One region of the Colwellia sp. Bg11-12 genome, then DNA from elsewhere that is predicted to be linked to it. Evidence: predicted binding sites of a transcription regulator. Region 1 holds the regulator's gene; each other region holds the start of a gene.
What was found. Region 1 encodes FliA, which starts transcription of late flagellar genes. Its sites were predicted from a motif close to CTAAAGNTNNNNNNNNNNNNGCCGATA; they were not measured.
Positions count from the first base shown of each region.

Region 1 (3,884 bases):
TAGCGGCTTGAGTTTGAGCAACAGGTGCTGGTTTTGGAGAACTGGGTGCAGGTGGCGTAGATAACTTTGGCGCTTGACCTTGACCATGCAATTCATCTAATAAGGCTTCAAAATCATCATCGCTTATTTCATCAGACGACGCACTATTTGATGAGGGTGCATTACCGGTTTTGTTAGTCGCAAGTTCAGATGAAAATGCACCTTGGCCATGCAATTCATCAAGTAGGGATTCAAATTCGTCATCTGAAATATCATTACTGTCTGAAGAAGCTATCGTCGATTTTTCAGCAGGTGCTGGTGTTGAAGCCGCCCCACCACCATGAAGCTCATCGAGAAGACGCTCAAATTCATCCTCTGACATTTCATCACCAGAGGAAGAACTTTCAGTTTCCACAACGGATTGAACAACCTCAGGTTCAGGTGCTTGTTCTTTACCTTCAGGTTGGCTTAGTCGATGCAACTCAGCAAGTAACTCTGCATCGGCTTTATCAAGTTTTTCACCATTTTGGACTTGTACAAACATTTCATTTACAACATCAAGTGCTTGTAAAATAACATCCATTAAGCTTGCACTAACACTACGCTGGTTTGTACGTAGCAGATCGAAAATATTTTCTGCACCATGACAAACATCAACTAAATTATGTAACGCTAAAAAGCCTGCACCACCTTTAACGGTGTGAAAACCTCTAAATATAGCGTTTAATAATTCGGCATTATCAGGGTCGTTTTCAAGTTCTACAAGTTGTTCCGAAAGCGTTTCAAGTATTTCTCCGGCTTCAATTAAAAAATCCTGAAGAATCTCTTCATCTTGCTCAAATGACATCCAGCAACTCCTATTAAAATCCTAAACTTGATAAAAGGTCATCAACATCATCTTGATCAGCGACAACATCATCACGTTGTGCTGCATTAATGATAGGGCCTTCAACTAAGTTATCACCTACTTTGGGTTTACTTCGTTCTAAATTATTTTCTGTTGTAATACCAAAAGCGGTCAGCATACCAATTAAGCTATCTTCTACTTCACGAACTAGATCAATAACTTTACGAATAACTTGTCCGGTTAAATCTTGAAAATCTTGTGCCATTAAAACATCAGTCATTAAATCATGCATGCGAACTGATTCTTTATCTGTCGTTTTTAATAATAAATCTATATCGATACATAAGCTTTTAAATTCAGTTAACTCCAACTTGTTATGCATGAGTTTTTGCCATAACGGGTTAACTGCCTTTATCTGCCGTTGTATCGTATCAACAACTGGGAAAATAGATTCTACAGCATCCATGGTTTTATTAGCGGCTTCTTCCGTGCGGGTAATAACGTAGTTTAAACGTTCTTTAGCATCTGGAATATCTGCTGTCGCTAAATCATTCAACCGAGAATCTAATTGAAAATTATTTAATGAATCATGTAATTGACGCGTTAATTTGCCTATTTCAGCAAACAACTCTGAATTAATTGGGTTTTGAATTTCTGCAATTAATTCATCTGCCTTATCTTGTTGACCACTTTCTAAATATTCGACCAACAGTTTTGCTTCTTCCAAAGAAACATGCACATTTGTATTCACACTCATGCAACAACCTCTCGTATAGATTAATTAATGAACGAGCTAAAGAATTAACCTAAACGTTCAAATATTTTATCTAACTTAGCGTTTAGCGTTGCTGCTGTGAATGGCTTAACAATATAACCATTAACACCTGCTTGGGCCGCCATAACAATTTGTTCTTTCTTTGCTTCAGCAGTAATGAGCAATACAGGAATATGAGATAACTTAGCATCTGCACGAATTGCTTTAAGCAAATCAATTCCTTGCATACCAGGCATATTCCAATCTGTTACAACAAAGTCAAAAGAGCCTTCTTTTAACATGGGTAAAGCAGTGCTACCATCATCTGCTTCTGAAATGTTAGTGAAGCCTAAATCGCGCAACAAGTTTTTCACGATACGTCTCATGGTTGAGAAATCATCAACAACAAGAACTTTCATATTTTTATCCAAGGCACCCTCCGGTGAGAACATTTTAAAATTTAATTATATTTATATTCTACTTAACTTTGCCAAGATTGCATACGTCCTTTTAACCTATGCATTGCTTGGCTATGAATTTGACTAACACGTGACTCACTTACATCAAGCACTTGACCAATTTCACGTAGATTTAATTCTTCGTCGTAATATAGTGACAGTACTAGAGCTTCGCGTTCGGGTAAAGTGGAAATGCATGCCGATAGCGATTTTTTAAAAACTATTTTTTCAAAATTATCATAGGGATCGTTATTATTAACATCTTCCATATTCGACAAAGAATCCTCACCAACACCAAGATCTTCTATACCGATTATTTTACCTGTACTAACTTCACTAAGAATATGATGGTAGTCATTTAACGAAATATCAAGTTTTTCAGCAACTTCAATATCCGTAACATCTCTTCCTAGGTCAGCTTCTAGCTTTTTTATGGCTTCGCTGACCATGCGACTATTCTTATGAACTGAACGAGGAGTCCAGTCTCCACGGCGTATTTCGTCAAGCATAGCACCACGAATACGAATGCCAGCAAAGGTTTCAAAACTTGCTCCTTTGCTGTGATCAAAATTATTTGAAGCTTCAAGCAAGCCAATCATACCCGATTGGATAAGATCATCAACCTGCACGCTAGCAGGCAATCTTGCTAATAGGTGATAAGCGATTCGTTTCACTAAAACTGTGTGCTGCGCAATTATTGCAGATTTATCAGTTTGAATACTGTAAGCATTTGGTTTTACCACTATCGCTCACTCGCTAAAATTATGTGAAAATTAAGCACTTTAAACAAAGCACTCTTATCTTTTTGTTCATTGTTACTAATTTTCTAACAACTGCTCAATAAAAAACTCTAAATGACCAGATGCTTGTTTAGGCATTGGCCATTTAATTAAGTTAGCTGCTAAAGATTTAAACGCAACGGCCGCGGGTGATTGAGGATAAGCTTCAACAATTGCTTTTTGTTTTCTAACAGATTTTCTTATATTTTCATCAAATGGGATCACAGCAACCAATTCGAGTGCAACGTCTAAAAATCGATCGGTTACTTTTGATAACTTGCCAAACAGTTGCTGACCTTCTTTTGGTGTTCGCACCATATTAGCAACAACTTTAAATTTGAATACACCGTGGTCACGACTTAATAGTTTCATTAAAGCGTAGCAATCAGTTATAGAAGTAGGTTCATCACAAACAACTAGCATCACATCTTGTGAAGCGCGACAAAAGCTCAGTACCATATCTGAAATACCTGCAGCGGTATCGACAATAAGTACATCAAACTTTGTGTTCATATCACTAAAAGCGCGAATTAAACCAGCATGTTCAGCAGGCGTTAAATCGACCATAGATTGTGAACCTGACGTAGCAGGAATGATATTAATGCCAGCGGGACCTTCAATAATTATATCGTCTAATTCACATTCGCCAGAAAGTACATGTGATAAATTGCGCTTTACTCGTAAACCGAGCATGACATCAACGTTAGCTAAACCTAAATCGGCATCTAAAACTAAAACGCGTTGTCCTAATTGTCCTAGTGCAATAGCGGTATTGAGTGAGACGTTAGTTTTACCTACTCCGCCTTTACCTCCTGAGACTGCGATGACTTTTACTGGTTCGGAACTTTTCATTTTTCTTAAGCCACTTGCTTGATCATTCATTTATCGTATTTCTCTACTTTCTTACGAAAATCCATCAATTAAATTTAGTATAACCCTATAATCATATAACCTGCATATTTTTATAGGATTAAAATTCACATATTAGAACAAGTTATGGGAATACAGTGATATTTACAGTGATGTACATTTGATTAAGCATGCGCTCAACTTTTTTATGAGGAAAA
Region 1 covers NZ_JACGUZ010000071.1:556,690-560,573, reverse strand. The annotation lists gene H4J39_RS11490 (chemotaxis protein CheA) at 1-826, opposite strand, end outside; gene H4J39_RS11485 (protein phosphatase CheZ) at 840-1,583, opposite strand; gene cheY (chemotaxis response regulator CheY) at 1,628-2,011, opposite strand; gene H4J39_RS11475 (RNA polymerase sigma factor FliA) at 2,062-2,781, opposite strand; gene H4J39_RS11470 (MinD/ParA family protein) at 2,857-3,699, opposite strand.

Region 2 (3,884 bases), on a different contig from region 1:
AACTAAAGTGAGTATCGCTGTTTGATGATCAAATGGGCTAGATAATATACTTTTTGTTGTTTGCCCCTGATATTTGATTTTTATACTTGCTTGGTCAGATAATAAGCGTTCGGCTAGTCCTGAAAGCACTGTTTCACCGTTTTCAGGCTCTATTAAAGAAAACTTTAGGGAAGAACTTCCGCAATTTAACACTAAAATTAGATTTTTTTTCATTGTATTATTTAATGCTCATTTAAAAGGGGTTAAGTGTTTTATTACAATACGTTAATGGAAATGATTATAGACCAATTATACCGGCGAAATATTGATATAAACTAAGGAAAGTCACTTTGCGGTTATTTCATTAAAACTAGTTACAACTTTGTGCTATCTTTTAAATAACAGTTGTTATAGTGTGTCGCCTATGAATATGAGTGTAGTAGAACTAATCAAGCTAGGTCGAAAGTACATGCAACTTTGGCCTCAGCGAGCTGAATTAGGTAATTATTTTGCCGAATATCAAGCCATACAAATTAGCCGTTTGGTTTTCCGTTATTTACCGGGAATTGCGCTATTTTCGTTTATCATGCAACTTTATTTTGGTTCAATGACTTTATTGCCCCAAGCTTTAGTTTATAGTTTATTTATTTTAAGTATTCCGGTACAGGCATTGTTAATGCTAGGTCTTAAAGCTGATAAGTTTTTACCTGTAGCTCTGGCTTCTTGGTATAAAGAAAGTGTCGCTAAAGTTAATGAAGCGGGTGGTTCAATAAAGTTATCAGTGCATAAACCACGTTTTATTGATTTAGCAAAGCTACTTAATATTAGCCACCAATCTCAAAACTCTACATTTTGATTACTTCATTGTCCCGTTAAAATTAGTGAACCGTATTTTGATAAAGACGTATTAAAAAGTCTGCTTGGCAAGTAAAGTTATCTCTCGCTTTTAAGTCGTCAAGCAAACTTTCACTTGTTTTAAAGGCAAAAGGGGTCATAGCCAACAAGTTAATGATGTCTTCACCTTGGGTAAACTCCATCACATAATTTACTTCTTTTTGCTCAATTAATGTTAAATGTTCAATAGGACTTTTACTGATATCATGCTGCTTAGCATCTCTGTATATTAATGCCTTCAACTCAATTAAATGATTTTTTGCTGGCGTTACTGTGACTAAATAGCCTTTGTCTGCTAATACTCTCGTGAACTCTTGTTCGAGAATAGGCGCATAAATAGAGTTAATCCAAGAAAAGTAATTTTCACTAAAAGGTAACTGTGACAATGTGCCGACGCTAAATTGACAATCTTGGTATTTTTTAGCGGCATTTTTAACGGCATTTTTAGCAATATCAATACCGTAAACATTATTTGTTGGCTTTACATACTGCTGAGTGTAAAACCCTTCACCGCAGCCAGCATCAAATACAGGCTCTGTTAAATCACCATATTGTTGATAAAGCGACTGTAATTCGTTAGCAAGAGGTTGATAAAAGCCTTTATCTAAAAATGCACGGCGAGCATTAACCATGGCTTTATTGTCACCAGGATCTTTTGAATGTTTATATTGAACAGGCAATAAGTTTACATAACCTTCTTTAGCCTCATCAAAGCTATGATTGTTTTCACAACGATAGCTTTTGCTTTTCAACGTTAATGACTTTTTGCAAATTGGACAAATATATTGGGCAGGGAACATAATATTTACTTAAAAGTTGACCAAATAGGGGCATGATCTGAAGGTTTTTCAATACCACGTAATTCGTAGTCAACATCAGCTTCGATACACGTTGCTGCCATTTTATGAGTCGCTAATACGACATCAATACGTAAACCACGGTTATCAACAAAGCCTTTTGAGCGATAATCAAACCACGAGTAACGTTCTGTTTTCGTCGGGTGTAAATCTCTGAAGGTATCTTTAAAGCCCCAATTCATTAAGGTGGCAAGCCATTCTCGTTCTTCTGGTTGAAAGCTACACTTTCCTGTTTTTAACCAACGTTTTTGGTTGGGTTCACCAATACCAATATCTAAATCAATTGGGGAAATATTAATGTCTCCCATAATAACCACGTGCTCTTCAGGTGTGTGATTTTCATTTAAATAAGTCATTAAATCTTTATAAAACTGGCGCTTGTAAGGGTACTTAGTTTCATGGGCAATATTATCCCCTTGTGGAAAGTAACCGTTAAGTATCGTTACTTTTTCACCTTGCTCATTGGTAGTTTCAACCATGATCATGCGCTTTTGAGCATCGTCTGTATCGCTCGGGAACCCCATCTTTATAATACTAGGTTCTTTTTTACATAACATAGCAACACCATAATGTGCTTTTTGACCATGAAAATAAACGTGATAGCCCATCGCTTCAACAGCTTCTATAGGAAATGCATCATTATGAACTTTGATTTCTTGTAAGCCAATAATATCAGGTTGATGTTTATCTATTATGGCTTGAAGTTGATGTAAACGCGCGCGGAGGCCATTAATGTTAAAGCTAATGATTTTCATAAAAACACTCAGTATTAATTTTTTTCACATGCTACCAGAAGTTATCATCGAAGGTTATTATTAATTGCGAGTGAAGAGAATTAGACACTTATTTAACCCCCAATACTAATCAACAGCAAAATTTGTAAATAAATGAAAATTAAGCTCATTAAAATGAATATTCTGTCGATATAAACTTTATATAAAACAATAAAGTTGAAGATCATTGCTTACAGAGTCAGTTGACAGTCAAATTCTGGTACACGAATTACAATTAGGTGAACAACTTAATGAAAGTGTACACAGTGCCCGACGTGCAGACTTTTCTCTATTATTGGCGATGTTAACTGACGATGTACGTAGCCATAGTCAATTTTCTTTGCCAAAAACTGTCGCTGATATCAAAACGACTAATGATTTAAGTTTACGTAGAGACTTTGAACTTCCTGAGAAAGCGCCTTTATCCTTAGATAAAAAACACACGATAGCCATGTTTGATCAAGCCGAGCTTATTCAACAAAATAACTTAGCAGAATTACGTTTATCGAATGCATTATCACCTAGACCACTCGCCTTTCGTGATGATAAAAAGCATGTAGCACAGCTAGTCTTAAGTAATACATCACTTTATTGTCAGAAAAAATTTGATCAGCAAAAAAATAACACGTTGTTGAACTCAGATACTTCAAGATTATCATTTGACGCGACAGGTTGGCTTAACGCTGTTCATAACACGATAGTAAAGGCTCCTTTACTTGATGCTATTGCCTGACTTTATGAACCACAGCATTGTTTAAATTTTTTATTGCTATAACAAAAACATAATTCATTTCTTTTTGGGGTAGGTAACTCTTCGTTGATACTGACCTCACCATCTAGATAACGCCATTGGCTATCTTCGACAATAAAACGTGAAGTTTCTTTCATTATAAAATATGTACCTTGGTGTTGGTAATAAGCAGAAAAACACACTGTGTTCGACCTATCCTCCTTTTTATCAGAGTTTATTGATTTTTTAATATTAATATCAGCATATTCACTTGCTGAATTTATGGTGAGTTTTAACCATTTAGTGTCTTTTGCCCATGCAAGAATATCAGTCAATGACTGATGTGCTCTGCTAGATTCGGCGTAAGTATTATAAATATAATCAGCAGACTTTTTTGCATAAGCACTATAACGTGAACGCATCAATTGCTCGGGTGAGCGCGCCTGCGCTTGTTGATTTATGAATAAAAAACAACACTGTTTGAAACTAATATTCGAACCACATGGGCATTGCATAAAACAAGCATATTCCTAAAAAAGCAGTTCATCTATTTTATCAGAGCAAAATTTTATTTTCTCTTTTATCAACGGAAAAATATTTTCAAACGAAATTAATGTAATAACAAAGAAGAGTCCGAAATAGTTACGTAAT
Region 2 covers NZ_JACGUZ010000086.1:114,887-118,770, forward strand. The annotation lists gene H4J39_RS18500 (acetate kinase) at 1-213, opposite strand, end outside; gene yfbV (terminus macrodomain insulation protein YfbV) at 410-835, shown strand; gene rlmA (23S rRNA (guanine(745)-N(1))-methyltransferase) at 858-1,673, opposite strand; gene xthA (exodeoxyribonuclease III) at 1,679-2,485, opposite strand; gene H4J39_RS18520 (VC2046/SO_2500 family protein) at 2,691-3,236, shown strand; gene H4J39_RS18525 (YchJ family protein) at 3,239-3,748, opposite strand; gene H4J39_RS18530 (hypothetical protein) at 3,844-3,884, opposite strand, start outside.
Region 2: H4J39_RS18520 (VC2046/SO_2500 family protein) is a predicted target of FliA. The motif match lies at 2,630-2,656, and genes of this name have one in related genera.

Region 3 (3,884 bases), on a different contig from region 1:
ATTTCAGCTTGGAGTTTTACGATGAATTTCATGAACGAACGATCCTAAATATAAAGCGATAATAAAGGCCACAATGGACCTGTAAAAATAATGGCGCGAATTATACACGAAATAGGAATGAAGGTTAAGTTGAAAAGATAGACGTTAGGTAATAAACGAGATGTTTATTGCCTAACGTCTTGCCAACATTTGAAATTTATGACCTTTATTTATTCTTTAGAGATAGAAACGGGCTCAGTTTCTTTTGCTTTACCTTGATTAATTGAAATCTCAACACGACGATTGCGACGGCGATTAAGCGCGTTAGTATTAGGCACTAATGGCCTAGTGTCAGCATGACCCACCACCAGCAGACGTGACTGTTCAAACTCAGGTACTTTAATCAGTTCGTGTGCAATAGCTACCGCTCGTTTACTGGATAAATCCCAATTGGAAGAAAATAATTCAGAACTAATACCCCGATTATCGGTATGGGCAGAAACCATAATTTCACCCGGCACCGTATTAAGTAGTTCACCAATTTCTCTAATAATAGGACGAAATTGTGGTTGTAAAAAAGCAGAACCTGAGGGGAAGGAACCGTTTTCACGGATGCGAATGATCACTTGCTGACCTAACGATTCTAGCTCTATTGCACCATCTTGAATTTGTTGTTCTAGCTGCTCAGCAATTTTTTTAACTAACTCATTCACTTGTTCTTGTGAAGACTGTTCAAGTTCATCTTTTGCTTTTTGCATCGCTTGTGCTGACATTTCATCTGCCGTACTTTGCGATTGCCCACCACGTTCTGTGCCTCGCTGTTCTTGACGGCCACCAGCAGAGGTTTCATCACCTGCTTGGAACTCTAACATCTGTTGTGTCATTTCCATTGTTTGTTGTTGAATAACTTCAATTGGAGTGGGCTCTGGTTTACCCGGGCGGAACTCTTGCGCGATAATACTGGTACCTTTAGGAATATCTTTAACTTCAATTTTATTTTGAACACCAAAAGCGAACTTCATTGAACCCGCTATTTGTTTAAATTTCAAAACATCCATTTCAGAAAATGATAAAAGTAAAACGAAAAAGCACATCAATAGTGACATTAAGTCAGCAAAAGTACCCATCCAAGCCGGGAGTCCGGGAGGTGGACATTTACATTTTTCAGCCATAAATTACTCCCGTTATTCTTCTTCCGTTGTATTTACAGCACGCTTACCTTCAGCAAGATAGTTTTTAAGCAACCCTTCGATAACACGTGGATTTTGACCATCTTGAATACCTAAAATAGCATCAAGAATGAGTTCTTGATTCATTTTCTCTTCGGCTAATCTAAGTTTTAATTTCGCAGCAATTGGAATAGCAATAACGTTGGCAAGGAATGCGCCATAAAGCGTTGTTAATAGAGCAACCGCCATGGCAGGACCAATAGATTTTGGATCATCCATATTTGATAACATCGCCACCAAACCAATTAAAGTCCCTATCATTCCCATTGCGGGTGCAACATCCGCCAGCGCCATCATCATGCCAACACCAGTTTCATGTCGCTCTGAGGTTAATTGAATATCTTTTTGTAAGGTACCTCTAACGACATCAGCGTCGTGGCCATCGACCAACATGTCTACACCTTTTTGCATAAATCCATTGGTAATTTCGGCTTCTTCTAACGCTAGAAAACCACCTTTACGAGCTGCATCTGCCATTTCAACTGATTTTTCAATAAGGTCGTCAGGCTGTTCAATTTTGAACATAAAAGCTTTGCCAATAATTTTTCCAATACCAAAAAACTGACCAAGGTTATAGTTAGATAACACAACAAATATTGAACCACCGAAAACAATAATGACCGACTGAGTATCAATAAACATACCGATATCACCCGACAACATCATCGCCATAATGAGTAAGCCAATTGCGCCTACTACACCTAATATTGTTGCTATATCCACAAAAAGCCTCCAAAAAGAAATAATACGTATCGTCGTATTATTTGATAATACATTAAGGTATTACGATACGCGAATACTTATATTTTTATAGGTATTCAAGATATAAGTTTATTATCGCCCATATTGTCAATAACTTAAGTAATTAGTGATGATTTTTAATGTTTAAAGTTATGAGTTAAATATTTGGTAAGACCTTGTCTGAACGAAATTAAATAGAGGTACAAAATTCATTTAAGTAAAAGCGGCGAGGTTATCTTCCCATTATAGTCAGACCTCATGGGGCTTAATCAACATAAATATAAGCCTTGTAATACATATAATCGGCTTACTAATATAAAGCCAATGATAACAATTAGGGGGTAAAAGCACAGGAAGTTGATTGATTAATTTATGCGTTTGGTATAGATTTGCGCCTATATATTCAATCACTGAACTGCTTGCTAATGGCTAAGAAAAAAATAGAAAATTTAAGCTTTGAAGAATCGCTTTCAGAACTCGAAACTATTGTTCAGAATTTAGAACAAGGGGCGTTGAGCTTAGAAGATTCAATGACGCTTTTTGAGCGTGGTTTAAATCTCAGTCAAGCCAGTCAAGACAAGTTAAAAAGTGCTGAACAAAAAATTCAGATATTGCTTACTAAAAATGGTAAAGCTCAACTTGAAGTTTTTGATAATGAAGGTGATTCAGACAAGACGAGTAACAATTAGTGACCCAATTAAATCAGCTCGATTTTTATCAAAATCGCATTAATAGATATCTTGCTGATAAATTAGCAAAATATGAAATCAATGATAAAAATTTGCTCTTAGCAATGCAATATGGATTATTAATTGGTGGCAAGCGTATGCGACCTTATTTAAGTTATATTACTGGCGAAGCACTTGGACTTAAATTGTCTGATGTTGACGGCATAGCCGCCGCATTAGAATGTATTCATGCTTTTTCATTAATACACGATGACTTACCTTCAATGGACGACGACGATTTACGCCGCGGTCAACCGACCTGCCATAAGGCTTTTAACGAAGCTACAGCAATTTTAGCCGGTGATAGTTTACAAACACTTGCCTTCGACATTTTAGTTAACCATGAATTTAGCGCTCAACTTGAACCCAAACGCCTCACATTAATTCGTCAATTAGTGAACGCTTCAGGCTATCAAGGCATGTGCGGTGGACAAGCGCTTGATATTTCGGCAACCGATAAAATAATAACCTTAGCCGAATTAGAAAAGTTGCATTCACTAAAAACAGGGGCATTATTAAAAGCGTCAGTGACTATGGTCACCGAAATAAGCCAAGATATTTCATCCAATGAAAAGGACCAACTAGCTATTTACGCTGAACATGTTGGTTTAGCCTATCAAGTTCGAGATGATATAATTGACATTATTTCCAGTGAAGAAGAACTCGGAAAACCAGCAGGTTCAGACGTTTCCGCCAATAAAAGCACCTACCCTGCACTGCTAGGTTTAGCGGGCGCTCAACAAAAAGCTGACAACTTATATCAACAAGCACTTCAAGCTTTAGCCACTTTACCCTACAATACAGATAACTTAGCTGAATTTGCGACGTTTATAATAAAACGCGTACATTAATCTTGTAACAAGCAATCTAAAGAACAAACAAAATAAATATGATTATAAATCTTGCCGACTACCCTTTATTGGCCAATATAAACTCTCCTGACGATCTGCGTATGTTAGATAAAACCCAGTTAACTCAGGCCAGTACAGAACTACGTAGTTACTTATTAAGTTCGGTAAGTAAAAGTAGTGGACACTTTGCTTCAGGCTTAGGCACTATCGAATTAACGGTCGCATTACATTATGTTTATAAAACCCCTTTTGATCACCTGATATGGGATGTTGGCCATCAAGCTTATCCACATAAAATTTTAACCGGTCGACGCGACCAACTGCATACTATTCGCCAAAAAGATGGTTTACACCCT
Region 3 covers NZ_JACGUZ010000053.1:42,398-46,281, forward strand. The annotation lists gene thiI (tRNA uracil 4-sulfurtransferase ThiI) at 1-32, opposite strand, end outside; gene H4J39_RS03855 (flagellar motor protein MotB) at 210-1,151, opposite strand; gene pomA (flagellar motor protein PomA) at 1,164-1,931, opposite strand; gene H4J39_RS03865 (exodeoxyribonuclease VII small subunit) at 2,375-2,638, shown strand; gene ispA ((2E,6E)-farnesyl diphosphate synthase) at 2,638-3,528, shown strand; gene dxs (1-deoxy-D-xylulose-5-phosphate synthase) at 3,567-3,884, shown strand, end outside.
Region 3: pomA (flagellar motor protein PomA) is a predicted target of FliA. The motif match lies at 2,044-2,070, and genes of this name have one in related genera.